3 regions of the Cellulosimicrobium sp. NPDC055967 genome follow, and region 3 is predicted to be linked to each of the others. Evidence: riboswitches for the same ligand, from Rfam matches in the RefSeq annotation. Region 3 holds a riboswitch; each other region holds the start of a gene.
The links. Region 3 has a riboswitch for S-adenosylmethionine ahead of ACFC2L_RS02185 (NADPH-dependent FMN reductase). Riboswitches for the same ligand answer to the same signal wherever they lie in the genome.
Positions count from the first base shown of each region.

Region 1: another riboswitch for S-adenosylmethionine. It lies ahead of ACFC2L_RS14665 (hypothetical protein); the one in region 3 lies ahead of ACFC2L_RS02185 (NADPH-dependent FMN reductase).
Region 2: another riboswitch for S-adenosylmethionine. It lies ahead of ACFC2L_RS05845 (methylenetetrahydrofolate reductase); the one in region 3 lies ahead of ACFC2L_RS02185 (NADPH-dependent FMN reductase).

Region 1 covers NZ_JBHJYJ010000011.1:71,907-81,369, forward strand. Annotated here, with positions in the region: gene ACFC2L_RS14630 (OmpL47-type beta-barrel domain-containing protein) at 1-2,039, shown strand, start outside; gene ACFC2L_RS14635 (glycosyltransferase) at 2,272-2,907, opposite strand; gene ACFC2L_RS14640 (hypothetical protein) at 2,959-3,477, shown strand; gene ACFC2L_RS14645 (nucleotidyltransferase family protein) at 3,525-4,058, shown strand; gene ACFC2L_RS14650 (hypothetical protein) at 4,273-4,659, shown strand; gene ACFC2L_RS14655 (hypothetical protein) at 4,706-5,791, shown strand; gene ACFC2L_RS14660 (hypothetical protein) at 6,031-6,885, shown strand; SAM riboswitch class IV at 6,897-7,012, shown strand; gene ACFC2L_RS14665 (hypothetical protein) at 7,079-7,684, shown strand; gene ACFC2L_RS14670 (NERD domain-containing protein) at 7,681-9,432, shown strand; gene ACFC2L_RS14675 (3'-5' exonuclease) at 9,460-9,463, opposite strand, start outside.
Region 2 covers NZ_JBHJYJ010000003.1:223,102-232,564, reverse strand. Annotated here, with positions in the region: gene ACFC2L_RS05875 (sensor histidine kinase) at 1-571, shown strand, start outside; gene ACFC2L_RS05870 (LytR/AlgR family response regulator transcription factor) at 568-1,452, shown strand; gene ACFC2L_RS05865 (heavy metal transporter) at 1,578-2,009, shown strand; gene ACFC2L_RS05860 (cation acetate symporter) at 2,006-3,529, shown strand; gene ACFC2L_RS05855 (hypothetical protein) at 3,599-3,862, opposite strand; gene ACFC2L_RS05850 (hypothetical protein) at 3,958-4,272, shown strand; SAM riboswitch class I at 4,374-4,476, shown strand; gene ACFC2L_RS05845 (methylenetetrahydrofolate reductase) at 4,640-5,635, shown strand; gene metE (5-methyltetrahydropteroyltriglutamate--homocysteine S-methyltransferase) at 5,668-8,151, shown strand; gene ACFC2L_RS05835 (ATP-binding protein) at 8,190-9,463, shown strand, end outside.
Region 3 covers NZ_JBHJYJ010000001.1:511,394-520,856, forward strand. Annotated here, with positions in the region: gene ACFC2L_RS02160 (ABC transporter permease) at 1-475, opposite strand, end outside; gene ACFC2L_RS02165 (ABC transporter permease) at 468-1,466, opposite strand; gene ACFC2L_RS02170 (ABC transporter substrate-binding protein) at 1,513-3,192, opposite strand; gene ACFC2L_RS02175 (copper homeostasis protein CutC) at 3,441-4,238, opposite strand; gene gdhA (NADP-specific glutamate dehydrogenase) at 4,321-5,658, opposite strand; SAM riboswitch class IV at 5,905-6,039, shown strand; gene ACFC2L_RS02185 (NADPH-dependent FMN reductase) at 6,060-6,659, shown strand; gene ACFC2L_RS02190 (flavin reductase family protein) at 6,656-7,225, shown strand; gene ACFC2L_RS02195 (hypothetical protein) at 7,323-7,727, opposite strand; gene ACFC2L_RS02200 (hypothetical protein) at 7,889-8,371, shown strand; gene ACFC2L_RS02205 (aldo/keto reductase) at 8,377-9,402, opposite strand.

The DNA of each region.
Region 1 (9,463 bases), on a different contig from region 3:
CGGGCACGTACCGCTACTTCTGCGCCATCCCCGGGCACGGGGAGATGTGGGGCGAGCTCGTCGTCACCGACGGCGGCGGGGGCGACGACACGACGGCCCCGTCCGTGACCGCCCAGGTCACCGGCGAGCAGGACGGCGACGGCGCCTACGTGGGCGGCGCGACCGTCACCCTCGCCGCGACCGACGACGACTCGGGCGTGGCCGGGGTCGAGTACGACCTCGACGGCGCGGGCTGGCAGGCGTACACCGAGCCGTTCCTCGTCGACGCCGTCGGCGCGCACACCCTGCAGTTCCGCGCGACCGACACGGCGGGCAACACGTCCGAGGCCCAGACCGCGGAGTTCACCGTCGTCGAGGGCGACGTCGAGGAGGACACGACCGCGCCGACCGTCGAGCCCATGGTCATGGGCCAGCAGGACGAGAACGGCGCGTACATCGGCACGGCCGCGTTCATGCTCCACGCCTCGGACGAGGGGTCGGGCGTCGCGTCGGTCGAGTACCAGGTCGACGGCGGCGCGTGGCTGCCCTACACGACGACGGTGCCCTTCACCGACCTCGGTGAGCACACCGTCTCCTTCCGCGCGACCGACGTCGCCGGCAACGTGTCCGAGGTCGGCTCGGTGACCTTCACGGTCGTCGAGGACGGCGAGCAGGACACGACCGCCCCGACCGTGACCGCGGAGGTCACGGGAGAGCAGGACGACAACGGCGCGTTCGTCGGGTCCGCCACGGCGACGCTCACCGCGACGGACGACGCGTCCGGCGTGGAGAGCGTCGAGTACGACCTCGACGGCGCCGGCTGGGCCCCGTACACCGAGCCGCTCGTCGTCGACGAGCCCGGCGAGCACACGCTCGTCTACCGGGCGACCGACGCCGCGGGCAACGTGTCCGAGGAGTCCGTCACGGAGTTCGTCGTCGTCGCCGACGCCGGCGAGGACACGACGGCCCCGGTCGTCGAGACGCAGCTCAGCGGCGCGCAGGACGAGGACGGCGCCTACGTCGGCTCCGCGTCCGTGCAGCTCACCGCGACCGACGACGGCTCCGGCGTCGCGTCCGTCGAGTACGACCTGGACGGTGCGGGCTGGACCGAGTACACCGAGGCAGTCGTCGTCGACGAGCCCGGTCGGCACACGCTCGCCTACCGCGCGACCGACGTGGCGGGCAACGTCACGGAGCCCGCGAGCCTCACGTTCGACGTCGTGGCCGGCCAGGGCGGCGACACCGTCGCCCCCACGGTCGACCACCGCGTGATGGGCGGGGCGAAGAACGAGGCCGGCGAGTACCTCTCGACCGTCTTCCTGCGCCTCCTCGCGACGGACGCCGACTCCGGCGTCGCCTCGGTCGAGTACCAGGTCGACGGCGGGGAGTGGCTCCCGTACGCGAAGCAGATCTCCGTGCGGACTCCGGGCGCGCACACCGTCACGTACCGCGCGACGGACGTCGCGGGCAACGTCTCCGCCCTGAAGACGGCGACGTTCGTCATCGCGGGCGGCGAGGAGCCGGGCGACACCGACGGCCCCGTCGTCACGGCCGCCGTCAGCGGCAGCCGGACCCGTGACGGCGACTTCGTCGCCAGCGCCCGGGTCACGCTCACCGCGGTGGACGAGGAGTCGGGCGTCGACCGCATCGAGTTCCAGGCCGACGGCGGTTCCTGGCAGCGCTACGCGGCCCCGGTCGCGTTCGCGGCCGACGGCCAGCACGTGGTCCGCTACCGCGCCGTCGACGGCGTCGGCAACGTCACGACCGGCGAGGTGACCTTCACGGTCCTGCAGCTCGTCCGCGACCGCTGCGTGGGCTCGGACGTCCGTCCGACCGTCGTCATCGACGGCCACGACAGCACCGTCCAGAACTACGACGACGGCACGGGCTGCACCGTGAACGACTACGTCGCCGAGACCGACGAGTACTCGACCCACCGCGAGTTCGTCGACCACGTGAGCCTCGTGACCGAGGACCTCGTGTGGGACGGCGTGCTCGACGACGCCGAGCGTGAGCTCATCATCGCCGCGGCCGAGCTGTCCGACATCGGTCGCCGCTGACCGACGCCTGACAGTCCGACCGAACCAGTCCGATCGACGACGGCCCGACCCCGCACCCCCCCAGGTGCGGGCTCGGGCCGTCGTCGTACCCGGACCACCCCAGCTGCCGCCCTCCCGTTCCCGCGCCGAACACGACATGAAGGTCGTTATCGGTCGTCTGGCGACTCTCATGTCGTGCTCGACGGCGGGTGAGGTCGTGTTCGGCGCGTGGCTGCCGACGTCGGCGGCCGGGTCAGGCGGGCGGGTCGCCGTAGACCGGGCGCGCGAACGCGAGGACGATGCCCACCCCGCCGCGCTGCGCGAGGCGCGCGCGGTCCTCGGGGTGGTCCAGCAGGTGCCGCAGGACGCGGGCGACCGCCTCGGCGTCCGCGACGTCGACCGTGTCCGGGTCCGGCCCGTTCGCCGGGCGGACCTGGAGCAGGTCCTCGCCCTCGGCGTGCCGGGCCCGCGCGCCGTCGTGCAGCTCGACCCGCAGCGTCGGGCGCCGCTCGCCCGGCTCGACCCGCACGGCCGCGACGTCCTCCCACCGCACGACGACCCGGACCACCTCCGCACCGCCCACCGGCAGCTCGACCTCGTGCGGCCGCAGCACGACCGCCGCCTTCGACGGCCCGCGCACGTAGGCCACCAGCCCGCCGCCGAAGGCGACGGCGACGATGCCGATCAACGCCGCCGCGAACCCCTCGTCGTTCCGCAGGAGCCACACGGCGAACCACACCGCGCCACCGCACAGCGCGATCAGGATCAGCAGCACCGCGAGGTAGTCGACGACCGGCGTCAGGCGCTCGCGCCCGCGCACCCCGCCGCGCACCGCCGTCCACACCATGCTCGGCCGGTACGGCTGCCGGGGTCGGCGGTCGCTGCTCACGGTGGACAGTCTGCCGGACCGACGGTCGGAAGCACGTGGCAGGGTGGCGGCATGACGACGCTCACCCAGGTCCGTGCGGCCGCGCTCGCCCTGCCCGAGACGGCGGAGGGTTCGAACGCCGGGACGGTCGCCTTCGCCGTGCGCGGGCGGCGGTTCGTGGCGGTGACGAGGGCCGCCGTCGTGCAGCTCCGGCTGGTGGATGACGACGTCGCACGGCTGCTCGCCGAGCACCCGACGGCCTCGCGGGTGACGCGCGGCGACCACCTGCTCGGCGCGGGCGTGCCCCTCGCCGACGTCGACGGTCTGCAGGCCAACCACTGGGTGCGGCGCGCGTGGCTCGCCCGTGCGCCCCGGCGCCTGGCCGCGACCCTCCTCGCGGCCGACGGCGCGGAGCCCGGCACGGTCGGCGACCTCCCCGCCGCCATCGGACGGCCCGCCACGCGCGCGCTCGCCGGGGCGGGCATCACCACGTTGTCCGACGTCGCCCGGATCGCCGACGCGGACCTGCTCGCCCTGCACGGGGTCGGGCCCCGGGCCGTGCGGATCCTGCGCGAGGCCGCGAACGGGTGACGAGCGGGCAATGGTGCCGATAGCATCTGATATCGGAGGTGGGGATGGTGGAAGGGTCGTCGGTCGAGGCCGCGTTCGAGGCGTATCTCGGTGGGCTCGCGACGAGGGCGCGCGCCCTGCGGGACGAGGCGAGCGCGACGCTCGAGCGGGGTGCGCGACAGGCGGCTGAGCTCGGATGGAGCCAGCGGCGCATCGCCGCAGGCCTCGGGAGGAGTCAGCCGGAGATCAAGCGACTGCTCGATCGGTCTGCCGAGCCCGGTGCCGCGGCGAAGGTCGAGGCGAGCGCGGGGCCGACGACGGTGCTCGACACCGTGCTGCGCGGGAAGCGCGACGCGGTGGTCTCTGCGGCTGCTCGGCACGGAGCAGGGAACGTCCGTGTGTTCGGGTCGGTCGCGACGGGCACCGACACGCCCGAGTCGGACGTTGACCTCCTCGTCGACGTGGACGACACGGTGGGCCTCATGGGGCTGGCCGCCCTCCAGCTCGAGCTCGAGGAGATCCTGGGTCGCGCGGTGGACGTCGTGCCGGAGCGATCGCTCCGGCCGGAGGTGCGCGCCACCGTCCAGGCGATCCCCCTGTGAGGCGGACCGACGCCGACCCTGCGCGACCGTCGAGAACGATCTCGTCGAGTACGCCGCAGCCCTGAGGAGCGTCGCGGCGAGGAGTGGCTGAGCGCTCGAACCTCGCTGGCTGAGCCTGGAACTCCGGCGCCGGGCTACGTCTCCCGCGGTGGGTGCGAGCACGATGTGCGCGCACCTCTTGCGCATGTGCAGTTACTGCACGTAGGGTCACTGCATGGCCACGGACCCGTCGCGACACCCTCGACCTCGCCTCGACGCCGCACGCGCAGCGCTCGACGAGGCGTCGACCGCCGCGCCGGGCGAGGCCGTCGAGCCGCTGTCGCGGGCACGCGCGCTCCTCGACGTCGCGCTCGACGAGGCGATGGCCGAGGCGCTGCTCGCCGGGTCGTCCATGCGTTCCGTCGCCGAGTCGGCCGGCGTCGCGCCCAACACCGTGCCGCCCCGCATCGCGCGGACCCCGGCGCTCGCGGGCTACTCCGGCCCCGACGGCCGCGTCTCCGCCGAGGGCGTCACGCGCGCCCGCTACGACCGCGAGCGGGGAACCCCGCCGCCCGAGCCGACGACCGCCGTCGAACCGCTGAGGTTCCGCCGCCGCACCTAACCGTCCACAGCACCGTCCGTCCAGCAGCACGACGAAGGGAACCGCCATGCCTGACCAGACCCTCACCCACCTCGCCATGCTGCTCGACCGGTCCGGCTCGATGCAGTCGATCAAGCAGGCCACCGAGCAGGGCTTCGACCTGTTCCTCACCGAGCAGCGCGACGCACCCGGCCGCTGCACGGTCACGCTCGCGCAGTTCGACAACGAGTACGAGGAGGTCTACACGGACCTCGACGTGCGCGAGGTCCCCCCGCTGGACCTGCACCCGCGTGGCATGACCGCGCTGCTCGACTCCATCGGGCGCCTCGTGCAGACCACGGCGCTGCGCATCGCCCAGCTCCCCGAGGAGCAGCGGCCCGGCGCCGTGATCGTCGGGATCATGACCGACGGCCTCGAGAACGACTCCAAGGAGTACACGCACGCCGCGATCAAGGCGCTCGTCACCGAGCGCGAGGAGCAGTTCGGATGGACGTTCCTCTACATGGGCGCCAACCAGGACGCGATCGAGGTCGGCGCGTCGCTCGGCGTGAAGCGCGAGCGGTCGCTCACGTACGACACGGCGAACGTCGACCAGGCGTACGCCGCGACGTCGCGCAGCATGGCCGCGATGCGTGGAGCCGTGTGGGCCGGCGCGGCGCCCGCTGCCGCGCGCGACCAGCACGCCGCGTACACCGAGGCGGACCGTGCGGCGGCAGGTGGCTCCGCGCCGGGGCGCGCGAGCACTCCGACCGGTCGTCGCAGCCCTGTGCCCGCACCGGTGCGGCCCGCCCCGCGCGGGACGAAGGACGACCCGTTCGACGAGCCGCACCTGCTGGAGCACGTGCGGTCGGTGCTCGCGACGGGCGCGCCGACGCTGGCCGACGTGGGGACGTTCGGTGGACGCGCCGTCGTCTGGGCGACCGTGCGCGGCGTGCCGGTCTACCTCAACGCGGACTCGTCGCGCGCGGCGCTGCAGCAGCTCGTGGATGCGGCCGCGGGTGGACCTCTCCCGTGGACCGTCATCGCGAGCCAGAGTGGCCAGCTCAACAAGGTGACGTTCCGGTCCGGAGCGCGCGTGCCCGGGTTCTACTGCTACGCGCGCGAGATCCAGCCCACGGCAGGCCCGCTGGGAGGCGCCGTCGTCGCGCGCTGAAGGTCCGACGCCGTGGGACGGGCCGCGAGGTGCGGCCCGTCCTGCGGTGCAGCTCCGGCTGTGGGCCGCCGAGGCGAGACGACGCGGTCGTCGACTCCCTGCCTTCAGAGAGTCGACTACCGTGCCTCCAGAGACGGCGGGTGAGTACCCGACGCACGACGTGAGCAGGGGGCTGCTTCATGGAGGATCCGCGCGCGGCGGCGAGGGCGGGACGAGTCCGGCGGCACGCACGATGGGTCGTGCCGCTCGTCGCCGCACCCGCCGTGTTCCTCGCTTGCGTCCTCGCCCTCGACGCGCTCAACCGGCACGAGCTCTACCACGGGGCGTGGGCGTTCCTCGTGCTCCTGGTGGTCGCCGTGGCGTTCCTCGGGCCGGTCGCCCTGCTCGCTGTCGCGATCGCAAAGGGCGCCAGGACATTCCGGGAGCACCGGCGCAGCCGCGGTCGGTTCTCTGCGACCGAGCGTGCCGAGATCGGCCGGCGCGACGCCGCCGCGCACGCGTGGGCGAACGCCCAGGGCCTGCACCGGCATCTCCTCGCGCGGGAGGTTCCGCCCACGCTGCGGGTGTGGGACGTCGTCCCGTACGCGGGCGAGGAGTTCTTCTGCGACGTGCCCGCCGGGTACGCGCGCTACTACGGGACGACTGTCAGCTACACGCAGACGTCGGGGTTCTACTACGGGCGGCCGTCGTTCGTCCTCACCGGCCTTGCCGTGACGGCGATCGCCAACGCCGCCGAGCGCAGCGCCGCCCAGGCGCAGGCCCGAGAGCAGTGGCGTGAGCGCTGCGTCTCCCGGCTCGTCGTGAGCAACCACCGGCTGCTGGTCCAGGTGCATGGGCGATGGCTGTCGTTCGACTACTCCGCGATGACGGCGGTGTTCCCCGAACCCGGCGGGTGGGCCCTCGTCTGCCAGTTCTCCTCGACCGAGCCGCTCTTGCTCACCGGCGACCACGCCCCCTTCGCCGCGGTGATGACCCTGTACAGGACGCACGGTGAGCAGGCGCTGAGAGATCACCCCGGTCTGGAGCCGCTCCGGCCGGTGCACGGCCCGGCCAGCCCGGGGAGCGAGGTTGCGTCCGATCAGCGGGTGAGGTAGACATCTGCCCAGGTCACGAGTGACCGGCGAGACGCCCTCCGCGTGCCGGTCCGGCAACCGCGCCCCTCGCGCACGGTGCCCCAGGAGGAAGACCGGCCCTGGCCGAACGGTCAGGGAAGTGCGAGGTCGACGTCCGCCTCGGTGCGTTGCTGCGCGCCCGGGTGCCGTCGGCCCTGACCGAAGGGCTGCTCCGATGAACCCGACCCCGACCATGACCCTGTGGGTCCGTACCGACGACCCGTGCCAGCTGCTCGTGAGCGACGAGGGGCACCTCGTGTGCCCGGTCCACACCGGGCACCCGCGCCCGGTCCCGTCGCGCGGGTGCTCGTTCAACCCGTTCCTGCGTCTCTGCCACGTCTGCCTGAGCGAACGCGTCCAGATGACGAGCCGCTTCCACATCGAGCGGCGCGTGTGCGACGCGTGCCAGAAGATCGACGCCGCGATCGCCACGTCGCTCGGTGCCGAACCCCTGACCGGGATCACGCAGGACCACCAGACGCTGCGGCGCATGGAGGCCTACGTCACGCTCGTGTTCCCGACGCGGTGGCGGCGCGCGCGCGAGAGCGGCCTCGGCGTCGTCGAGCTCGACACGAACGCACCGTTCTGGGACAGGAAGCCCGACCGCCGGGTCGAGCCCCAGCCACCCATGACGGTGCGGCACTTTGCGCGACTCGACCACTGGCGCACCCGCGGTGGCGGCGGGCCGGACTCCGTGTCCCGCCGCGCCGCGTTCCTCGCGTGGGCACGGGCCGTGCACCCCGCGAGCCCCGTGGCCGTCGCAGCGGGTGAAATCCCGTGACGCGGGAGACCGCAGGTCGTCAGACCCGTGACGTCGTCGGCACGGTGCGGTACGAACGGCACATGCCGCTCGCGTTCCCGCCCGACCCGACGTTCCCCGACGACGGCGGCGCCGAGCGCGCCGTGTGGGACGCGCTGCGCGAACAGCTCCCCGACGACGTCGTGCTGTTCCACGGGGTGCACGTGCAGGAGGACGAGCAGGAGTACGAGATCGACGTCCTCGTCGCCTGGCCAGGGGTCGGGCTCGCCGCGATCGAGGTCAAGGGCGGGCACATCGACCGGGTCGACGGCACCTGGTTCCAGGGCAACGGTCCCCGGCGGCACCGCATCGACCCGGTGCGCCAGGTCCAGGGTGCTCGGCACGCGCTGCAGGCCCTGCTGCGCCGTCGCGACCTGTGGGCCGCAGAGGCGCGCACCGCGCACCTCGTGGCGTTCCCGCACCGGTACGTCCCGCGCGACTGGGAGACGGTCGACCTTCCGCGGGACATGCTCGTGGACCGCGGCGACCTGGAGCGGTCGGGCGGCGTCGCCGAGCGGGTGAAGCGCGCCGTCGAGCGGCACGGCCAGGGCCATGCCGGGCTCGCGGTCGACGACGTCCCCGCCCTCGTGGACTCGCTCGCCGGTGGCTTCCCCAGCCAGACGGAGCACCTGTCGCTCGCCCTGGAGCACGAGACGCGCCTGGAGCAGATGACCCGCGACCAGGCCCGCGTGCTCGACGCGCTCTCCGAGGTGCGCCGGATGAGGGTCGTCGGCGGCGCGGGGGCGGGCAAGACGTGGCTCGCGCTCGAGCAGGCGCGCCGGCGTGCGCGGGCGGGTGAGCGCGTCGCCCTGCTCTGCTACTCGCGGGGGCTCGGGCGCTACCTCGAACGCGTCACCCAGACGTGGCCGGCGCGCGACCGTCCCGCCTACGTGGGACTGTTCCACGACCTGCCGCTGAGCTGGGGCGCCGAGCGCGGCGCCGACGACGACCCGGACTACTGGGAGCGGCACCTGCCGACCGAGCTCGGCCGGCTCGCGGGCGAGCGTCCGTCGACGGACCTGTTCGACGCCGTCGTCGTGGACGAGGCGCAGGACTTCGGCGACCTCTGGTGGCCGTCGCTCCTGCGGTGCCTGCGCGACCCGGACGAGGGAGGCCTCTACGTCTTCCTCGACGACGCGCAACGGGTCTTCCCCCGCGCCGCCGACGTACCGCTCCAGCTCGTCCCCGTGACACTGCGCGAGAACCTGCGCTCCACGAAGCAGATCGCCCAGGTGTTCGGCGCGCTCTCACCCGACACCCTCACCCCACGAGGGATGAACGGCCCCCGCGTACGGATCGTCGACGTGCCCGCCGCCGCAGCCGTGGAAGCCGCCGACGACGCCGTCGAAGCGCTGCTCGACGAAGGGTGGAACCCCGGCCAGGTCGCGCTCCTGGCCACGGGCCGGCGCCACCCCGCCCAGGTCAACGAGGTCACCCTCGGCGGGTACGCCGCCTACTGGGACGCGTTCTTCGCGGAGGACGACGTGTTCTTCGGGCACGTCCTCGGGTTCAAGGGCCTCGAACGCCCTGCGGTCGTCCTGTCCGTCAACGGCGTGCGGGACGAGGCGCGAGCCCGCGAGATGCTCTACACCGGCCTGTCACGCGCCCGCTCGCTGCTCGTCGTCGTCGGCGACCGGTCGTGGATCGAGGGCGTCGGGGGAGAGGCCGTGCGACGACGGCTCACGGAAGCGGAGGCCTGGGCACCCGTCGGGTCGGGGGCGGACGCCTGACGGCGCCCGCCCCCGGCCGGGAAACGGTCAG
Region 2 (9,463 bases), on a different contig from region 3:
CGGCGCCATCGCGTCGTTCATCAGCACGGACCCGGAGCGGGCGCGCGACCTCGTGCTCGACTTCGCCGACTTCACGCGCTACTCGTTCCGCGGCCGCGGCGACTTCACGACGCTCGCGGACGAGCTGCGCTCCATCCACTCCTACGTCGAGCTGGAGCAGGCCCGGTTCGGGGAGCGCCTCGCCGTGACCCTGCAGATCGCGCCCGAGTCGCTGACGACCGTCATCCCCTTCCTGTCGGTGCAGCCGCTCGTCGAGAACGCGGTCCGGCACGGCCTGGAGCCCCAGGAGCGCGGCGGGACGATCGTCATCACCGCGCGCGACGAGGGCACCCAGACCGAGATCACGGTCGAGGACGACGGCGTCGGCATGGACCCGGCCGTCGTGCGCGAGCTCCTCACGTCGCGCGGGAGCGAGCACGTGGGCCTGCGCAACGTCGACCGGCGCGTGCGCCAGCTCTACGGCGACGACCACGCGCTCGACATCGAGACCGCCCCCGGCTCCGGCACGCTCGTGCGCCTGCGCGTGCCCCGCTCCCAGCCCCTGCACGAGACGGAGGTGAGCGTGCCGTGACCGGCACCGACCCGACCCCCGGCCCGGCGCCCCAGGACCCGGCCGCCGTCGGGCTCGACGTGCTCGTCGCCGACGACGAGCGGCCCGTGCTCGACGAGCTCGTCGCCCTGCTGCGGCGCGACCCGCGCGTGCGGACCGTGCTCGGCGTCGCGACCGGCTCCGAGGCGCTGCGCGAGCTCTCCTCGCGCGCGGTCGACGCGGCGTTCCTCGACATCCACATGCCTGGCCTCACCGGCCTCGACCTCGCCCGCGCGCTGTCGCGGTTCACCGACCGCCCCGCGGTCGTGTTCGTCACCGCCGACGAGGCCCGCGCGCTCGAGGCGTTCGACGTCGAGGCAGTCGACTACGTGCTCAAGCCCGTGCGCCGCGAGCGCCTGACCCGCGCCGTCGACCGGGTCGTGGAGCGCGTCGCGGACCGCGCCGGGCGCGGCGTCGGGGCCGGGGCCGGCGTCGGGACCGGCGGCGTGCCCGACGGCGGAGCCTCACCGTCCGTGAGCGCGGCCCCTCCCGCGCCGGCCGCCCGGCCGCGCGAGGCGCCGGAGGACGAGACGCTCGTCGTGACGGTCGGGACGACGACGCGCCTCGTCCGCCGCAGCGCGGTGCGGTGGGTCCAGGCGCAGGGCGACTACTCGCGGCTCGTCACGGACACCGAGCAGTTCCTCGTGCGCGAGCCGCTGTCCGACCTCGAGGAGCGCTGGGCGCCCGCCGGGTTCCTGCGCGTCCACCGGTCCTACCTCGTGGACCGGGCCGCCGTGACCGCGGCACGGTTCGGCGGGGCGCAGCCCGCGCTCGTCGTGGCGGGGCACGAGGTGCCGGTGAGCCGCCGCATGGTCCCGGCCGTGCGGGAGGCGCTGCTCGGCCCGCACCGGGGCCCGTCGTGAGCGGCCCGGACCCGTCGTCGGGCGCGGCCCCGACCGACGACGGACGCGCTCCCGCTCGAGAGACGCACCCCGAGGTGCATCCCCCGGCCCGGGGTGCAGCACCCGGCGAGGGTCGACCCGAGCGCGTGCGCGTCCGGTCGACCGATCCCCTGCCCGCCGGCGGACCCGCGGCCGGCGTCCCGGCGGGCGGGCCGCCGTCGGGCACGTCCACGGCCACCCCGCGTCGGCCCGAGGAGCCGGACGCCGCCGCGGCGCACTACACGCGCGGCCTCGTGCGGGCCCAGCTCCGGCTCGGGCTCGCGTGCGTGGTCTCGTTCCTCGCGGTCGTCGCGCTGCTCACGGTGACGATGAGCGCGGTGCCCGCGCTGGACTCCGTGGTGCTCCTCGGCGTCCCGCTCCCCTGGCTCGTGCACGCGTACGGGTTCTACCCCGTGATCGTCGCGTTCGCGGTCGTGTTCGCCGTCGCGGCGGCGCGCAACGAGCGCCGGTACCGCGCGCTCGCCGAGGGATCGGGCGGGTCCGTGGATCCCGCCCCCGACGAGGCGGGCGCCCCGTGAGCGCGCTGCCCCTCGTCGCGATCGGGCTGCTCCTGCTCGCGACGGGGCTCATCGGGTTCTACGGCCTGCGCATCTCGCGCACCACGAGCGACTTCTTCGTCGCGTCGCGCACGGTGCGGCCGGTGTGGAACGCGTCGGCGATCAGCGGCGAGTACCTGTCCGCGGGCACCTTCCTGGGCCTCTCGGGGCTCGTCCTGCTCTCGGGCGCCGAGGCGTTCTGGTTCCCCGTCGGGTACGCGGCCGGCTACCTGCTGGTCCTGCTGTTCGTCGCGGGCCCGCTGCGCCGCAGCGGCGCGTACACGATCCCCGACTTCGTCCACGCCCGGCTCGACTCCGTCGTCGCGCGCCGCGTCACGAGCGTGCTCGTGCTCGTCATCGGGTGGCTCTACGTGGTGCCGCAGCTCCACGGCGCGGCGCTCGTCATCACGAGCGTCGCGCCCGTCCCGCCGTGGGTCGGGTCGGTGGGGATCGCGGTCGTCGTGAGCGCCGTCGTCGCGGCGGGCGGCATGCGCTCCATCACGTTCGTCCAGGCGTTCCAGTTCTGGGTCAAGCTCACCGCGCTCGCGCTGCCCCTCGTGTTCGTGCTCATGGCGCTCGGCGGCGCGTTCGAGCCCGGGGGTGCCAGCGTGACCTTCGACCCCGCCGCCGTGTTCCCGCACGACGCCGGGCCCGGCGGCCTCGACGCGTACGCGACCGTGTCGCTCCTGCTCGCGCTGCTGCTCGGCACGACCGGCCTGCCGCACGTCCTCGTGCGCTTCTACACCTCGCCCGACGGCGGCTCGGCCCGCCGCACGACCGTCGTCGTGCTCGTGATGATCAGCGTGTTCTACATGGTGTCCAGCACGCTCGGGCTCGTCGCCCGGGTCGTCGCGCCCGACCTCGCGACGCCCGGCGTCGCGGACACCGTCGTGCTCACCCTGCCGACCCGCCTCGTCCCCGGGCTCGGCGGCGAGCTGCTCGCCGCGCTCGTCGTCGCCGGGGCGTTCGCCGCGTTCCTCGGCACGTCGTCGGGGCTGGTCGTGGCGCTCGCGGGCGTCGTGAGCCAGGACCTGTTCGGCGGGACCGTGCGCTCGTTCCGCTGGTCGGCGGTCGCGTGCACGCTCATCCCGCTCGCGTTCGCGCTCGTCACCATCCCGCAGGGGCTCGTGACGAGCGTCGGGACGGTGTTCGTGTTCGCCGCCTCCGCGCTGTCGCCGGTGATCCTGCTCGGCGTGTGGTGGCGCCGCCTCACCGCACGCGGCGCGGTGGCGGGGATGGTCGTGGGGTCCGTCCTGTGCGCGACGGCGCTGCTCGCCTCGTCCGCGCTCGTCGCCGCGGGCTACGGTGCCGGCCCGACCGGGGATGCAGCCGACGGCGTCCCCGGCGTCGTGCGTGCCCTGCTCGCCCAGCCCGCGGCGTGGACCATCCCGCTCGCGACCGCGACCGTCGTCGTCGTGTCGCTCCTCGACCGGCACGGCCCGCCCCTGCGCACCGACAGGTTCCTGCGGCGCCTGCACGTGCCGGAGCTCCGGCGTCGTTGACGACGGTGTGAAGCCTGAGATCTGTAGCGTGGAAAGCGTGAAATCTGTAGCGCAGGAGCCCTGACCTGGTCAGATCCAGCGCGCGCCGATCTCGTCGTGGAGCTGCTGGGTCTTCTGCACGCGCAGGACGCCGTCCTCGACCGCGGCCTCCAGGCCGACCTCCCGTGCGATCGCGACGATCGCGTCGCGCTGCTCCGGGTGGTCGTCGGCGTCGCCGCCGTCCCACAGCTCGAGCCACCGGTCGGTGGGGTCGTCGCTGCCGCAGTCGGCCCACACCCGGCAGATCCGGTCGAGCTCGTCCTGGGTCATCGGGCGGGTCGGGGTGGCGTACACGCGGGCTCCTCGGTTCGTCGCTGTCTGAGGCTGTCGGCTCACCGTAACCACTGCCGGCGGGCCAAGTACGCACCACGGAGGTATGGTCCGATCGCATGCAGCCGATGCCTTCCGCCGAGATGGTCTCGCTCATCTCCTTCCTCGCCGCTCTGCTGATCTTCTTCAGCATCGACGTGCGGACCCGAGACACGCAGGATGACGCTCCCTGGCACAGCCACCTGTTCTCGTGGTCGTCGCGCCTGGGCGGGGTCTCGACGGCCCTGGCCCTCTCGCTGGGCTGGATCGATCTCTTCCTTCCGGACGAGGACAGCCCGATCCACGTCGCGTTCGTGGCGGTCCCCGGGACGCTGGGTGTCGTGTGCGCGATCGTCCTGGGCGTCGAGATGCTGTGGCAGCGAGATCGCACCTGAGCGAGCCTGGTGGCGCGGTCCGTCCGACACGGGGACCGATGTCGCCCGTCTCAGCAAGCGGTCACTCTCGACCGCATGTCGGATGGGTCGTAGGATCGTGCCAACCATCCAGAGCGGTCGAGAGTCCTGGCTCGACGACACCGCAGCAACCCGCCGACGGAAGCCTCCCGAGGACAAAGGTGCTAACGCCAGGGTCGATGGAGCGACTAATGGTCTCAGAGGCATCCTTCGCGCACCGTCCGGGCAGCACGTGCCCGACGGCGGTCGCGCACGCACGCACCCCGGGCGAGGCGACGTCGTGAGCGTCGCGGACGCCGTCGGGCAGGCCCACGGCGGGGCGGCACGGCCGACGGTCTCGTTCGAGCTCATGCCCCCGCGGCGCCCGGACGCGGCGCCCAAGTTCTGGGAGACGGCACGCCGTCTCGTCGCGACGCACCCCGACTTCGTGTCCGTGACGTACGGGGCGGCGGGCACCGACCGTGCGACGGCTCGCCAGGTCGTCGGGCGGCTGCTCCAGGGCACGCCCGTGCTGCCGATCGCGCACCTCACGTGCGTCGGGGCGTCGCGCGAGGACGTCGAGGAGGTCATCTCCGACTTCCTCGACGAGGGCGTGCGCAGCTTCCTCGCGCTGCGGGGCGACCCGCCGCGCGACCAGCCGGACTGGCAGCCGGCGCCCGACGGCGTGCGGTCGTCGACCGAGCTCGTCGCGCTCCTGCGCGAGGTCGAGGCATCGCGCTGCGCGGCCGACCCGGCCGCGGCGCTGCGCGGCGCGGCCCGGCCGCTGACGATCGCCGTCGCGACGTTCTGCGACGGCAACCCCGCCGCCGGCACGACGCGCACGCAGGAGGTGCGCCGCCTGTGGCAGAAGCAGCAGGCCGGCGCGAGCTTCGCGATCACGCAGCTCTTCTACGACGCGTCGTCGTACACCGACTTCGTCGCCGAGGCCCGCGCGGCCGGCGTGACGATCCCCATCCTCGCCGGGCTGCTGCCCACGACGGAGCCCGCGCGGCTCCGCCGCGTCGAGGAGCTCACGGGCGTGCGCGCGCCCCAGCACCTGCTGGACGCGCTCGACGCCCTGCCCGACCCGGAGGCGCAGCACGCCTACGGGATCGCGTACTCGGTCGACCTCGCGCAGCGCGTCCTCGACGCGGGTGCGCCCGGTCTGCACGTGTACACGTTCAACAAGCACCGCGCCGCTCTTGACCTGCTCGAGGGTGTCCGCCTCGGCGGCGGGTCGGCCGGGACGGGAGGCAGCGCCAGCGCTGCCGCCGCCCCGCTCGTCCCGGACCTGGCCAGCGGGCCGTGGGTCACCGGCACCTCCCTGCCCACGACGAGCGCCGCCACGCACGGCACGCCCGTCTGACCGGTCCTCCGGACCAGCAAGAGGTTTCGATCATGACCACTTCCGTACCCTCCCCTACCCAGATCCAGGCCGGCTTCCCCGCCGGCACCGTGCTCGGCTACCCCCGCATCGGGCGTCGCCGCGAGCTCAAGAAGGCCGTCGAGGCGTTCTGGGCCGGGCGCACGAGCGCCGACGAGCTCGAGGCCACGGCCCGCGAGCTGCGCCTCGCGACCGCGCGCCGGCTCGTGGACCTCGGCCTCGGTGCCGACGACGCGGCGGTCCCCGGGTCGTTCTCCTTCTACGACCAGGTGCTCGACGTCGCCGCCTCGCTCGGCGCGGTCCCGTCGCGGTTCGCGTCGCTCACCGACGACGCCGGCCGCCTCGACCTCGCGGGCTACTTCACCGTCGCGCGCGGCCAGGGCGACGACGCCCCGCTCGAGATGACCAAGTGGTTCGACACCAACTACCACTACCTCGTGCCCGAGATCGGCCCGGACACCCCGATCCGGTTCGTCGACGACCGCATCGTGCGCGAGTTCGTCGAGGCCAAGGAGGCCGGCGTCGTGACGCGGCCCGTCGTCGTCGGGCCGGTGACGTTCCTCGCGCTCTCGAAGGCCGCCGAAGACGCCCCCTCGGGCTACTCGCCCCTCGACCGCCTGGACGACGTCGTCGCCGCCTACGCCGACCTGCTGCGCGCGCTCGCCGCCGCCGGTGCGCCGTGGGTCCAGCTCGACGAGCCGATCCTCGTCACCGACTCGGTCGACGTGCCGTTCACGGAGCTCGCGGCAGCGGTGGAGTCGGCCTACCGCACCCTCGCGACCGACCTCCGCCCAGTGCCGAACCCGGGGTCGCTCCCCACGGAGGCCGCCGGGTCGGGAGAGATCCCGGGTTCGGCGCAGGACGCGCGGCCCGCGATCCTCGTCGCGACGCCGTTCGGCGGGTTGGAGACGTCGGTCGACGCCGACGGCGGGACCCACGACTTCCTGGCGACGCTCGCGGGAACGGACGTCGAAGCGATCGCGATCGACGCCGTCCGGGCAGACCTCCCGGACTCGCCCTACGACGACCTCGTGTCGAAGACGATCGTCGTCGGCGCGATCGACGGGCACAACATCTGGCGTGCCGACCTCTCCGCGAAGCTCGACGTGCTCGATGCCGCACGCAACCTCGGGGCGGGCGCGGTCGCCGTCGGGACGTCGACGTCGCTGCTGCACGTGCCGCACGACGTGGAGGACGAGACGTTCGCCGAGGCGGGGGCGGCGTCGGGCACGACGCTCGACCCGCGCCTGCGCGACTGGCTCGCGTTCGCGGACCAGAAGGTGGGCGAGGTCGCGACGCTCGCCCGCGCGCTCACGGAGGGTCGCGACGGCGTCGCGGCCGAGATCGAGGCGTCCCGCGCAGCGGTGGCGTCACGCGCCGCGGCGAGCGGCGTCGTCGTGCCCGCGGTGCGCGAGCGCGCCGCCGCGCTCACCGAGGCGGACTTTGCGCGCGGCGACTACGCCGAGCGTGCGGCCGCGCAGCAGGAGCGCCTGAACCTGCCGCCGCTGCCGACGACGACGATCGGCTCGTTCCCGCAGACCCCGGAGATCCGCCGCGCCCGCGCGCTGTGGACGAAGGGCGAGCTCGCGGACGCGGACTACACGACCGCGATGCGCGAGGAGATCGCGCGCGTGGTCGCGCTCCAGGAGGAGCTGGGCCTCGACGTGCTCGTGCACGGCGAGCCCGAGCGCAACGACATGGTGCAGTACTTCGCGGAGCACCTCGACGGGTTCGCGGTCACGGCGAACGGCTGGGTGCAGTCGTACGGGTCGCGCTGCGTGCGCCCGCCGATCCTGTGGGGCGACGTGACGCGCCCGGCGCCGATCACGGTCGAGTGGTCGTCGTACACGGCGTCGCTCACCGAGAAGCCGGTCAAGGGCATGCTCACCGGGCCGGTGACGATCCTCGCGTGGTCGTTCGTGCGCGACGACCAGCCACTGGGCGACACCGCGAACCAGGTGGGCCTCGCGCTGCGCGACGAGATCGCGGACCTGGAGGCCGCGGGCATCGGGATCGTGCAGGTCGACGAGCCCGCGCTGCGCGAGCTGCTCCCGCTGCGCAAGGCCGACCAGCCTGCGTACCTCGACTGGTCGGTCGGCTCGTTCCGGCTCGCGACGTCAGGCGTGGCGGCGGCGACGCAGATCCACACGCACCTGTGCTACTCGGAGTTCGGCGAGGTCATCGGCGCGATCGACGGCCTCGACGCCGACGTGACGTCGGTCGAGGCGGCGCGCTCGCGCATGGAGATCGTGCCGGAGCTGCGCGACGCCGGGTACGCGCGCGGCATCGGGCCGGGCGTCTACGACATCCACAGCCCGCGCGTGCCCTCCGCCGAGGAGGTCACGGAGCTGCTGGAGCTCGCTGTGAAGTCGATCGACCCGAAGGTCGTGTGGGTCAACCCCGACTGCGGCCTCAAGACCCGCCGCTACGAGGAGACCGTGCCGTCGCTCGAGCACCTCGTCGCGGCGGCGAGGGCGGTTCGCGCGACCTTCGCCTGACCCAGGAGATAGCAGACATGCGATGTATGCTTCATCGCATGTCTGCTACCTTCGATGAAGGTCTGGTGCGCCGTACGACGAGCACGAACGCTCTCCAGTCGCATCTCGATGCCGTGGTCAGCCACGGGACCGGACAGATCGTCGCGCTGCGCGGGCGACGACACGTCGGCAAGTCCACCCTGGTCGAACAGTTCGTCGAGTCGGCGGAGGTGCCGTCTGTCTACGTCCCCGGCGTCTACGGGTCATCGGTGCGGCGCCAGCTCGACGACGCCACCCGAGCGATCGTCGAATCTCGCCGTCCGCTGCCGGACGCCGACCTCCTGACCCAGGCTCCGGCCGCCTCGTGGCGGGAATGGCTCGGCCGCCTGTCCGTCGCAGCACGGTCCGGACCTGTGATCGCCGTTCTCGACGAGTTCCCGTGGATGGTCGCCGCCGACCCGGCCCTCGAGGGCGAGCTGCAGGCCCAGTGGGACCGGACGCTGGAGAAGCTACCGATCCTGCTGGTCCTCATCGGCTCCGACGTCGCGATGATGGAACAGCTGTCGGCGCACGGTCGCCCCCTCTTCGGACGCCTGCGCCCGTGCGCCGTCGCACCGCTCGACCCGGCCGAGGTGGCGTCTGCGCTCCCGGGCCGCAGCGCGTTCGACGCCTTCGACGCCTACCTCGTCACGGGCGGGTACCCGCGACTGCTCACCGACCTCGCGAGGTCAGGGCGGAGCCCCGAGGAGTACGTCAGGGCCTCTCTCGCCGACTCCTACAGCCCGCTCGTCACGACGGCGCGGCTCACGCTCGACGCCGAGTTCCCCGACGCACCCGCCGCGTACCGGGTGCTCGCGGCGATCGGCTCGGACGACACGGCGAACCCCGGGTTCAGCGACGTGCTCTCCGCGATCCAGGACTCCTCGGAACGCAAGGCGCTGGAGACCGCGACGACCCGGGCACTCAAGACCCTGACGGAGACGAAGTCGCTCGTCGAACGCGAGGTACCGGCCTGGGCCGCGCCGGGGGGCCGGCTGCGTCGCTACCGGATCACGGATCCGTACCTTCGCTTCTGGTTCCGCTACGTCGAGCGGAGGGTGGAGCAGATCTCGCGCGGTCGAGAGGATCTCGCCATCACCGCCTTCGATCGCGACTGGGCGAGCTGGCGAGGACGAAGCATCGAACCGGTGGTCCGAGAAGCGCTGACCCGTCTCTCGCGGGACGACGAGCGGCTCGCCGACGTCGAGACGGTGCACCCGTGGTGGACCCGGGACGGCGGTGTCGAGGTCGACGTGGTCGCCATGACTCGCGACCGCTCTTCGCTGGTCGGTTC
Region 3 (9,463 bases):
CGCGGTACCCCGCGACGATGCCGAACACGATCGACAGCACGAGCGCGATCGCCCCGGCGACGAGGCCGACCATGAGCGAGCCCTGCCCGCCGTACGCCACCTGGGCGAAGATGTCGTTCCCGATGTGGTTGGTGCCGAGCAGGTGCTCGGTGCTCGGCGGCAGGAACCGCGCGTTCGCCGTCGAGCGCGGGTCCTGCGTGAAGAACGGCGCGACGAACGTGAACAGCAGGATGCCGACCACGAGGACGATCCCGGCGGTGAGCTTGCCGGACCGGCGCGGGAGCATCGCGCGCAGGCCCCGGCGCGCGGGCGCGGCCGGTGCGTCCTGGTCGAGCGCCGCGGGGACGTCCCGCACGTCCGGGACGATCCCCTCGGTCGTCGTCGCCGGCGCGAGGCCGTCGGCCACGACCGTGGCCACGGGTGCCGCGTCGGCGGCGGGGGTCACGATCTCCGTGTCGCGGATGTTGTCAGACATTGGCGCGCGCCCTCGGGTCGATGAATCCGTAGATGATGTCCATGAGGAAGTTCGCGGCGAGCACGGCGAGCGTGATCACGAGGAACGTGCCCTGCATGAGCGCGAAGTCGCTCGCCTGGACCGCGTTGAACAGGAGCTTGCCCAGACCCGGGTAGCTGAAGACCTGTTCCATGACCACCGACCCGGCCACGACGAACCCCAGCGCGACCCCGAACCCGGCGAACGACGGGAGCGCGGCGTTGCGGGTCGCGTAGGTGATCGCGACGCGCATCCGGCGCAGGCCCTTGGCCTCGGCCGTCGTGACGTAGTCCTCGGACAGCGTGGACACCATCATGTTGCGCATCCCGAGCAGCCAGCCGCCGACGGACGAGAGCACGATCGTCAGCGCGGGCAGGAAGCCGTGGTAGATCACGCTGCCGACGAACGCCCACGACCACTCCGGGCCGTTGTCGAAGCCGAAGATGTCGTAGCTGCCGATCCGCGGGAACCACCCGGTCGAGACGGAGAAGACCGAGACGAGGATGAGAGCGAGCCAGAAGTAGGGCACCGCCTGGAGCAGGGTCGAGGCGGGGATGATGCTGTCCACCCACGTGCCGCGCTTCCAGCCGGCCCACGCCCCCAGCCCGACACCCAGGACGAACGAGATGATCGTCGCGAGTCCCACGAGCCCGACCGTCCAGGGCAGCGCCTGGCCGATCAGCTCGGTGACGGGCTGGGGGTAATAGGTGATGGAGATCCCGAGATCTCCCTGGAACAGGCGCCCCCAGTAGTCCACGTACTGGTCCCACAGGGAAGCGTTGTCGTCCGCGCCGAAGAGGAGGTCGATGCTGTTCTGCATCTGGGGCGTCAGCTCGCCGCCCTTGCGCAGGAACTTGTCGATGAAGATCTGCTTGGGGTCACCAGGCATGAGCTTCGGGATGAGGAAGTTCAGCGAGACCGCTGCCCAGAGGGTGATCACGTAGAACGTGATCCGTCGTGCGTAGTACCTCATGATGCGTGTCCCTCGTTCCCCGTTCCTCCTCCTCGGCGCGGTCGCATCAGCTCGTCGGCTCGAGCTTCGAGAGCACGACGCCCAGCGAGACCGTGCTCCACGACGGCGGGAAGGCGTAGAGGTCCTCCTCCGTCGGCCAGCCCGTGAAGTCCTTCGTGTCCATGAAGGTCTGCGAGGCGTTCACGACGACGGGGATGTAGGGCAGGTCGCGGACGATCTCCTCCTGGATGACCGCGTACTGCTCCTGCTTCGCGGCCTCGTCGTTCGTCGAGGCGGCCGCCTCGACCGCGGCGTCGACCTTCGGGTTGGTGTAGCGCACGTAGTTGAAGAGCCCGGACTCCATGACCTCGCCGACCGGACGCGTGTAGTCCGTCGACATCCACTGGCGGTAGATGGTGAACGGGTCGTCGAGCGACGGGCCCGTGATGCCGCCGACCATGAGCTGGTAGGTGCCCGCGGCGCGCGCGTCGGACATCTCCTGCTGCGTGACCTTGTTGTGGACGACCGAGATGCCGGCGGCCTTCGCCTGCTCGACGAGCAGGTCACCGACGGCGTTGTAGTCGTTCCAGCCGTCGACCGTGATGAGGGTCAGCTCGACCTTCTGGCCGGCCTTCTCGTAGATGCCGTCCGCACCCTTGGTGTAGCCGGCGTCCTCGAGGACCTTCGACGCCGCCGCGGCGTCGGCCGTCTGCGGGCTCTCCGCCTCGACGTCCGGCGAGATCCAGCGGTCGTCGCGGCCGAGCAGCGCGAACGTCGGGGACGCGGTGGCGGCGAGGCCGGCGAACGCCTTCTCGTTGATCTCGGTGCGGTCCATCGCGAGGTTGATCGCCTGGCGCACCGCGACGTCGGTCTGCGGCCCGGCGCAGCCGAGGTCGACCGAGACGCACGTGTAGATCGTCGTCGGGTCCTGCGGCGTGTTGATCATGCTCAGGCGCCCGTCCGCGGTGATGCGGTCGGGGTCCGCGACGAACATCGCGGTCCAGTCGACCTTGCCCGTGGTCATGAGGTCCTCGGCGCTCTGGTTCGCGTCGATGCCGAGGTAGCGCACCTTCTTGATCTTGGGAGCGCCGTCCCAGTAGTCCTCGTTGGCGACCACCGTGTAGGCCGCCTCGGTGACCGCGTCGGCCTTGAACGGGCCGGTGCCGACCGGGTTCTCGTTCGCGAACGTCACCAGGTCGTCGACCTCGGACCAGATGTGCTCGGGCACGACGAGCGACGTGCCGAGGATCTGGACCTCGGAGGTGAACTGCGGCGAGTCGAACGTCCACGTCACGGTGTACGGGTCGACGGCCTCGACCGAGAGCACGAAGTCCCGCTTGGCGGCCTCGTTGGTCTGGGAGAAGACCACGTCCTCGGCGTCGAAGGCCTCGCCGTCGGTCCACTTGACGCCCTCACGGAGCTTCACGGTGAGCTCGGTCCCGTCCTCCGACCACTCGAACGACTCGCCCAGACGGGGCTCCGGCGGGCCGGCCTGCGCCTTGTTGTAGTAGAAGAGCGGCTCGTAGATCGCGCCGTTGGCCGCGTGCAGCGGGTTCGGCGAGTACGGGTTGAAGTTCGCGACGATCGGCGTCTGCGACCCCGCCCAGACGTTGAGCGTGCGCCCACCGTCCGCGGTCTGCTCGCCGTCGCCGTTCCCGGAGCCGGAGCAGCCCGTCGCCATGAGGGTCACGCCGGTCACGAGCGCAACCGCCGTGAGCAGACGCTTGCGCGCCGTGCTTCGAATCATCATCGGTCCTTTCGCGTGGACGACGCGTCGTCGCGTCGTTCGTCGTGCGCCCGGAGGCGTGTGGCAGGAACACTAACTAATCGATCCGGGGTCGCCGGCTAATACGACAGGAAAGTTACCTAACTGAGACATGGCCGCCGACGCCCGCCCGGAACGACGGCGGCCGACCCCCGCGTGGGCGGGGGCCGGCCGTCGGGACGTCGTGCCGTGAACGGCTCGCGCGCGCCGGGTAGCGGGGCGAGGTGCCGCTAGCGCGCGGCGTCGAGCGCCGTGCGCGCGGCCGCGGCGACCTCGGGGTCCGTGACCTCGTAGCCGGCGTCGCCGCCGCCCCCCGGTCCGGCGTCGTCGGCGACGACGCGCTTCGCGGAGAGGTGCACGGCGTCCACGCCGGCGGCCACGAGAGCGCCGACGTCCTGGGGCCGCACTCCCCCGCCGGCCATGACCTGGACGCGGCCGCGCAGCGGGCCGCGGGCGTGCACCGACATGGCGCGCAGGCGCTCGACCCCGTCGATGCTGCGGGCGGCGCCGCCCGACGTGAGCACGCGCACCACGCCCGCGGCGGCGAGCGCGTCGAGGGCCGCGAGCGGGTCGGCCACGACGTCGACCGCGCGGTGGAACGTCACCTGGCGACCGTCGGCGGCCTCGACGAGGGTGCGCACGGCGGGGACGTCCACGGAGCCGTCCGGGGTCAGCGCCCCGACCACGACCCCCGAGGCTCCCGCCGCGACCGCGGCCCGGACGTCGCGGACCTGCACGTCGAGGTCCGTCGCCGAGAGGACGAACCCGCCCGGGCGCGGGCGCACGAGGACGTGCACCTCGACGGCCGCCGCACCGGTCATGGCGTCCGCGGCGGCCGCGACGGCCGCCTCCACGAGGCCGGCGCTCGGCGTGAGCCCGCCCGTCGCGCCCAGGCCGACGCACAGCTCGACGCGCCGAGCGCCTGCGGCGGCAGCCACCCGGACGCCGTCCGGGTCCTGCACCGCGAGCTCGAGCACGACGTCGCGGCCCACGCGCGAGGCGGGCCCCTCGGGATCGGTGGTCGTCACTGCGTTCTCCCGTCGTCCGGTCCGGCGGCCGTCGCGTCGCGCGCTGTGCGCGACGGCGGCCGTCGGCCAGGGTAGACGACGGTCAGATGACGCCGAGCGCGAGGATCGCGTCGGCGACCTTGGTGAAGCCCGCGATGTTGGCGCCGAGCACGTAGTTGCCGGGCGTCCCGTACTCGTCGGCCGTCTCGACGCACCGGTCGTGGATGCCGGACATGATCTGCGCGAGCCGGTCCTCGGTGTACTCGAACGACCACGCGTCGCGCGAGGCGTTCTGCTGCATCTCGAGCGCGGAGGTGGCGACGCCGCCGGCGTTGGCCGCCTTGCCCGGCGCGAAGAGGACGCCCGCGTCCTGGAGCAGCGCGACGGCAGCCGGGGTGGTCGGCATGTTGGCTCCCTCGGCGACGGCGACGACGCCGTTCGCCACGAGCTGCTTGGCCGCGCCCTCGTCGAGCTCGTTCTGCGTCGCGCACGGCAGCGCGACGTCGCACGGCACGTCCCAGATGGAGCCGTCGGTGACGACGCGCGCGCCCGGGCGGCGAGCCGCGTAGTCGGCGACGCGACCGCGCTCGACCTCCTTGATCTGGCGCAGCAGGTCGAGGTCGACGCCCGCCTCGTCCACGACGTAGCCGGAGGAGTCGGAGAAGGCGACGACGTTCGCGCCGAGCTGCTGCGCCTTGGCGGTCGCGTAGATCGCGACGTTGCCCGAGCCCGAGACGACGACGCGGCGGCCGTCGAGGTCCTGCCCGCGCGTCGCCAGCATGCTCTGCGCGAAGAGCACGGTGCCGTAGCCCGTCGCCTCCGTGCGCACGAGGGACCCGCCCCACGAGATGCCCTTGCCCGTGAGGACGCCGGACTCGTAGCGGTTCGTGATGCGCTTGTACTGCCCGAACAGGTACCCGATCTCGCGTCCGCCCACGCCGATGTCGCCGGCCGGGACGTCGGTGTTCTCGCCGATGTGCCGGTACAGCTCGGTCATGAACGACTGGCAGAACCGCATGACCTCGCCGTCGGAGCGGCCGCGGGGGTCGAAGTCCGACCCGCCCTTGCCTCCGCCGATCGGCATGCCGGTGAGCGAGTTCTTGAAGATCTGCTCGAAGCCGAGGAACTTCACGATCCCGAGGTAGACCGACGGGTGGAACCGCAGGCCGCCCTTGTACGGGCCGAGCGCGGAGTTGAACTCGACCCGGAAGCCGCGGTTGATCTGCACGCGGCCCGTGTCGTCCACCCACGGGACCCGGAAGATGATCTGGCGCTCGGGCTCGCAGACGCGCTCGAGGACGGCTGCCTCGACGTAGCGCGGGTGCTTGCGCAGCACGGGGCCGAGCGAGTCGAAGACCTCGCGCACGGCCTGGTGGAACTCGGCCTCGCCGGGGTTGCGACGCAGGACCTCGTCGTAGACGGACTGCAGTCGACTGTCCATGGGCACTCCTCGTCTGGGCGGAAACTCCTGCTGACGGTACGCCTGTGCCAGAAGTTCCCGTACCGCCGTCTCACTCCCTGCGCACCCGGAGAGGTCGCGCGCGGGCTCGGGACGAGGCCCGGGGCGCGCCCCGGGGGGCGTCACGGGCCTGCCGGAAGCACCCGCGGACGACACAACCGTCCACCCGTCGAGAAACCCGATCGATCTAGTGCGGTTTATCGCGAGCCGTTGCTATACCCGTCCCCAGGTCACGAGCACCAGCGCCAAGCCCCGGCTCGCTGGTCGGCAACCCCCTGTTACGGCGGGGTGCTCCGGGAGATGACCCGGCCGTGCGCGACCAGCCCCGCACCCGCGGGGACGGCCGCACGGCAAGCGTGATCGACGACTACTGCGAGGTGCACATGACCCACCGCTCCCCCTCCCCGACGGTCCTCGCCGTCTCCGGCAACCCTCGGCCCGGCTCGCGCACGCTCGGTGCCGCCGAAGCCGTGGCGCACCGCGTCGCGGGCCTCCTCGGTACGACCGACGTCGCGGCGATCGACCTCGCGACGTTCGGCGACGAGGTCCTCGCCGCCGAGCACCCCGGCGCGGACGCCGCGCGCGACCGGCTGGCCGCGGCGACCGTCGCCGTCGTGGCGACCCCGGTCTACAAGGCCTCGTACACCGGGCTCCTCAAGGCGTTCCTCGACCTCTACGGCCCGGACGGCCTCGTGGGCGTCGTCGTCGTGCCGCTCGTCGTGTCCGGCAGCCCCGCCCACGCGCTCGTCGGCGAGGTGCACCTGCGACCCGTGCTCGTCGAGCTCGGGGCGGTCGTCCCGACCCGCTCGCTCACGGTCACCGAGGCGCAGCTCGCGGACCTGGGCCCCGTCGTGGACGCGTGGCTCGCCCGCGAGGGCGACGCGCTGCGCCGCGCCGCGACGCCGCTCCCCGGTGTGGACGGCGGCGACCCGCCGCCCGCCGACCAGGCCGTCGCCGACGCGTTCGCGGGGGTGACCCGATGACCGCCGGGCTCACCCACCTGGAGGCCCTCCTCGCGGAGCAGGACGAGCCGCAGCTCTCCCCCGACGAGTACAAGGCCGTGTTCCGCGGCCACCCCGCCGGGGTCGCCGTGATCGCGCTCGAGCACGACGGCCGCCTCGTGGGATTCACCGCGACGTCGGTCATCTCCGTCTCGGCCGCGCCGCCGCTGCTCGCGTTCTCGCTCGCGTCGACGTCGTCGTCGTGGCCCGCGGTCTCGGCCGCGCGGACGCTCGCGGTGAGCTTCCTCGCCGACCACCAGGACGACGTCTCGGCCCGGTTCGCCACGAGCGGCATCGACCGGTTCGCCGACGGCGGCTGGTCCCGCCTCGGCACCGGCGAGCCCGTGATCGACGGCGCGCTCTCCTGGGTCCGGGGCCGCGTCGTGCAGCGCACGCCCGTCGGCGACTCCTACCTCGTCTCGCTGCGCGCGCTCGCGTCGAGCGTCGGCGCGGGCGGTGGCACCCGGCCCGGGGCGGCCGGCGCGCCGTCGCCCCTCGTCTACCACGACCGCACCTACCACCGGATCGGGGACCACTCGGCGCTCTGACCCCGAGCGGCGGGCACCAGGGGCGAGGGGCCCGACCGCGGACGCGCCGCCGTCGGGCCCCTCGTCCGTCCCGCGCCGCCCTTCACGGGTGGACCGGTCACCAGCTCCAGCCGCGCGCGCTGAGCTCGAGCTCCTCGCGGAAGCGTTCGTCGTCGCCCGTGCGGAACCCGGCCCGCAGCGGGGCGTCCTCGACCGAGAGCCCGGTGAGCCGGCACGCCTCCCGCAGCAGCGCGTCGTAGGCGCCCTGGACCGCGAGGTAGTGGTGAGCACGGGCGAAGACCTCCGGGTCCGCCTCGATGCGCCGCATCTCCGCCGCGAGCTCGCTCAGCCGCACCTGGAGCGCGAGCGTCGCGAGCGGGTCGGGGGGCGGCGGACGGCGCCGCAGCAGGTGCGGCCGGCTGGTCGTCCGGTGGCTCGGAGGGCGACCTGCGCGGCGCAGCACCCACCACGCGGCGGCGGCGGTGCACGCCGTCGCGCACCAGATCATGAGCAGCCACGACATCGGAGCCGACCTCTGCGCGGGGAGACCCACAGGACCCCTCCAGTCTAGGTCCGCGTGCCGCCCCGAGCCATGGGTCGCGCGCGCCATCCCCCCGGAGCGCGGCACGGCCGTACGATGCCGACGACGCGCGCCGAGGCGCGCCACGACGACGGGGGCCGCGCATGACGACAGCACGACGGCTGCGGACGATCGCGTTCCGCGGCCGGCTCTGGGCGGCCCTCGTGCTCCCGCTGTGCCTCGTGGCCGGAGCCGTCGCCGCGGGCGGCGGCCTGCTCATGGCGGGGTTCGTCGTCGCGGCGGTCCCGGTCGCCGGCCTGCTCGCGCTCCCGCCCCTGCTGGGGACGTGGGTCGGGCGCGTACGGACCGCCGACGACGTCCCGCTCCCCGACGCCGTCGTGACCGTCGCGCTGTGGGTCGTGACGGTCCCCGTCGGCTTCCTCCTGACGTACACCCAGCCGGTCCCGCTGGACGTCGCGACCCCTCCCGGGTATCACGCGGCCGAGCTCGCGAGCGCCGTCGTGGTGCCCGCGGTCCTCGTGCTCTGGGTCGCGCAGCTGGCCCTGGCGCTCGTCGGCGTCCGGGCACGGCGACGCGCGCCCGACGCCGCACCCGCCGGCCCGGGAGCCGCGACCCTGCCGGGCTGACCGGGTCAGCCGGCGAGAAGGTCCGCCTGCGGGTGCCGCACGCCCTGCACCGCCCCGCGCGGGATGGCGGCGCCGATCGCCGCGACGTCGTCCGGGGTGAGCCCGATCGAGGCCGCGGCGACGTTCTGCTCGAGGTAGGCGAGTCGCTTCGTGCCCGGGATCGGGACGACGTCCTCGCCCTGGGCGAGCAGCCAGGCGAGGGCGAGCTGCGCCGTCGTGACGCCGCGCTCCGCGGCGAGCTGCTCGAGGGTGCGCACGAGGCCGCGGTTGTGCTCGAACGCCTCGCCGGCGTACCGGGCGTGGGCGCGGCGCACGTCGTCCGCGGCGAAGCCGTCGGGCGCGTCCACGGTGCCGGTGAGGATGCCGCGGCCCAGGGGTGAGAAGGGCACGAACCCGACGCCGAGCTCGCGCAGCGCGGGCAGCACCTCGTCCTCCGGGTCGCGCGTCCACAGGGAGTACTCGCTCTGCACGGCCGTCACCGGGTGCACCGCGTGGGCGCGGCGCACCGTCGCGGCGGACGGCTCCGAGAGGCCGATGCCGCGGACCTTCCCGGCCTCCACGAGCCCCGCGAGCGCACCGACCGTGTCCTCGATCGGGACCTGCGGGTCGACGCGGTGCAGGTAGTACAGGTCGAGCCGGTCCGTGCCGAGGCGGCGCAGGCTCGCGTCGACCGCCGCGCGCACGTACGCGGGGCGACCGTCGACCCGCCGGCCGTCCGGGTGCCCGCCCGCGGGCGGGAGCCCGAACTTCGACGCGAGGACGATCTGGTCGCGGTGCGCCCCGAGTACCCGGCCGATCAGCTCCTCGTTGCGGCCGTGCCCGTAGACGTCGGCGGTGTCGATCAGCGTCACCCCGAGCTCGAGCGCACGTCGCAGCACGGCCTCCGCCTCGGTGGCGTCCGCGGGGCCGTACGCGTCCGTCACGGACATGCCGCCGAAACCGACGGCCGCGACGGTGAGGGCGGCGTCCCCCGCGCCGAGCGTGCGCTGGGGGAGGAGGTGCAGGGCGGCAGGGGCGAGGTCGTCGGTCATGACGCCAGCGGACCACTCCGGGCGTCGCTCGGCAAGGGCCGCGGCGGGTCCTCTCACCTGG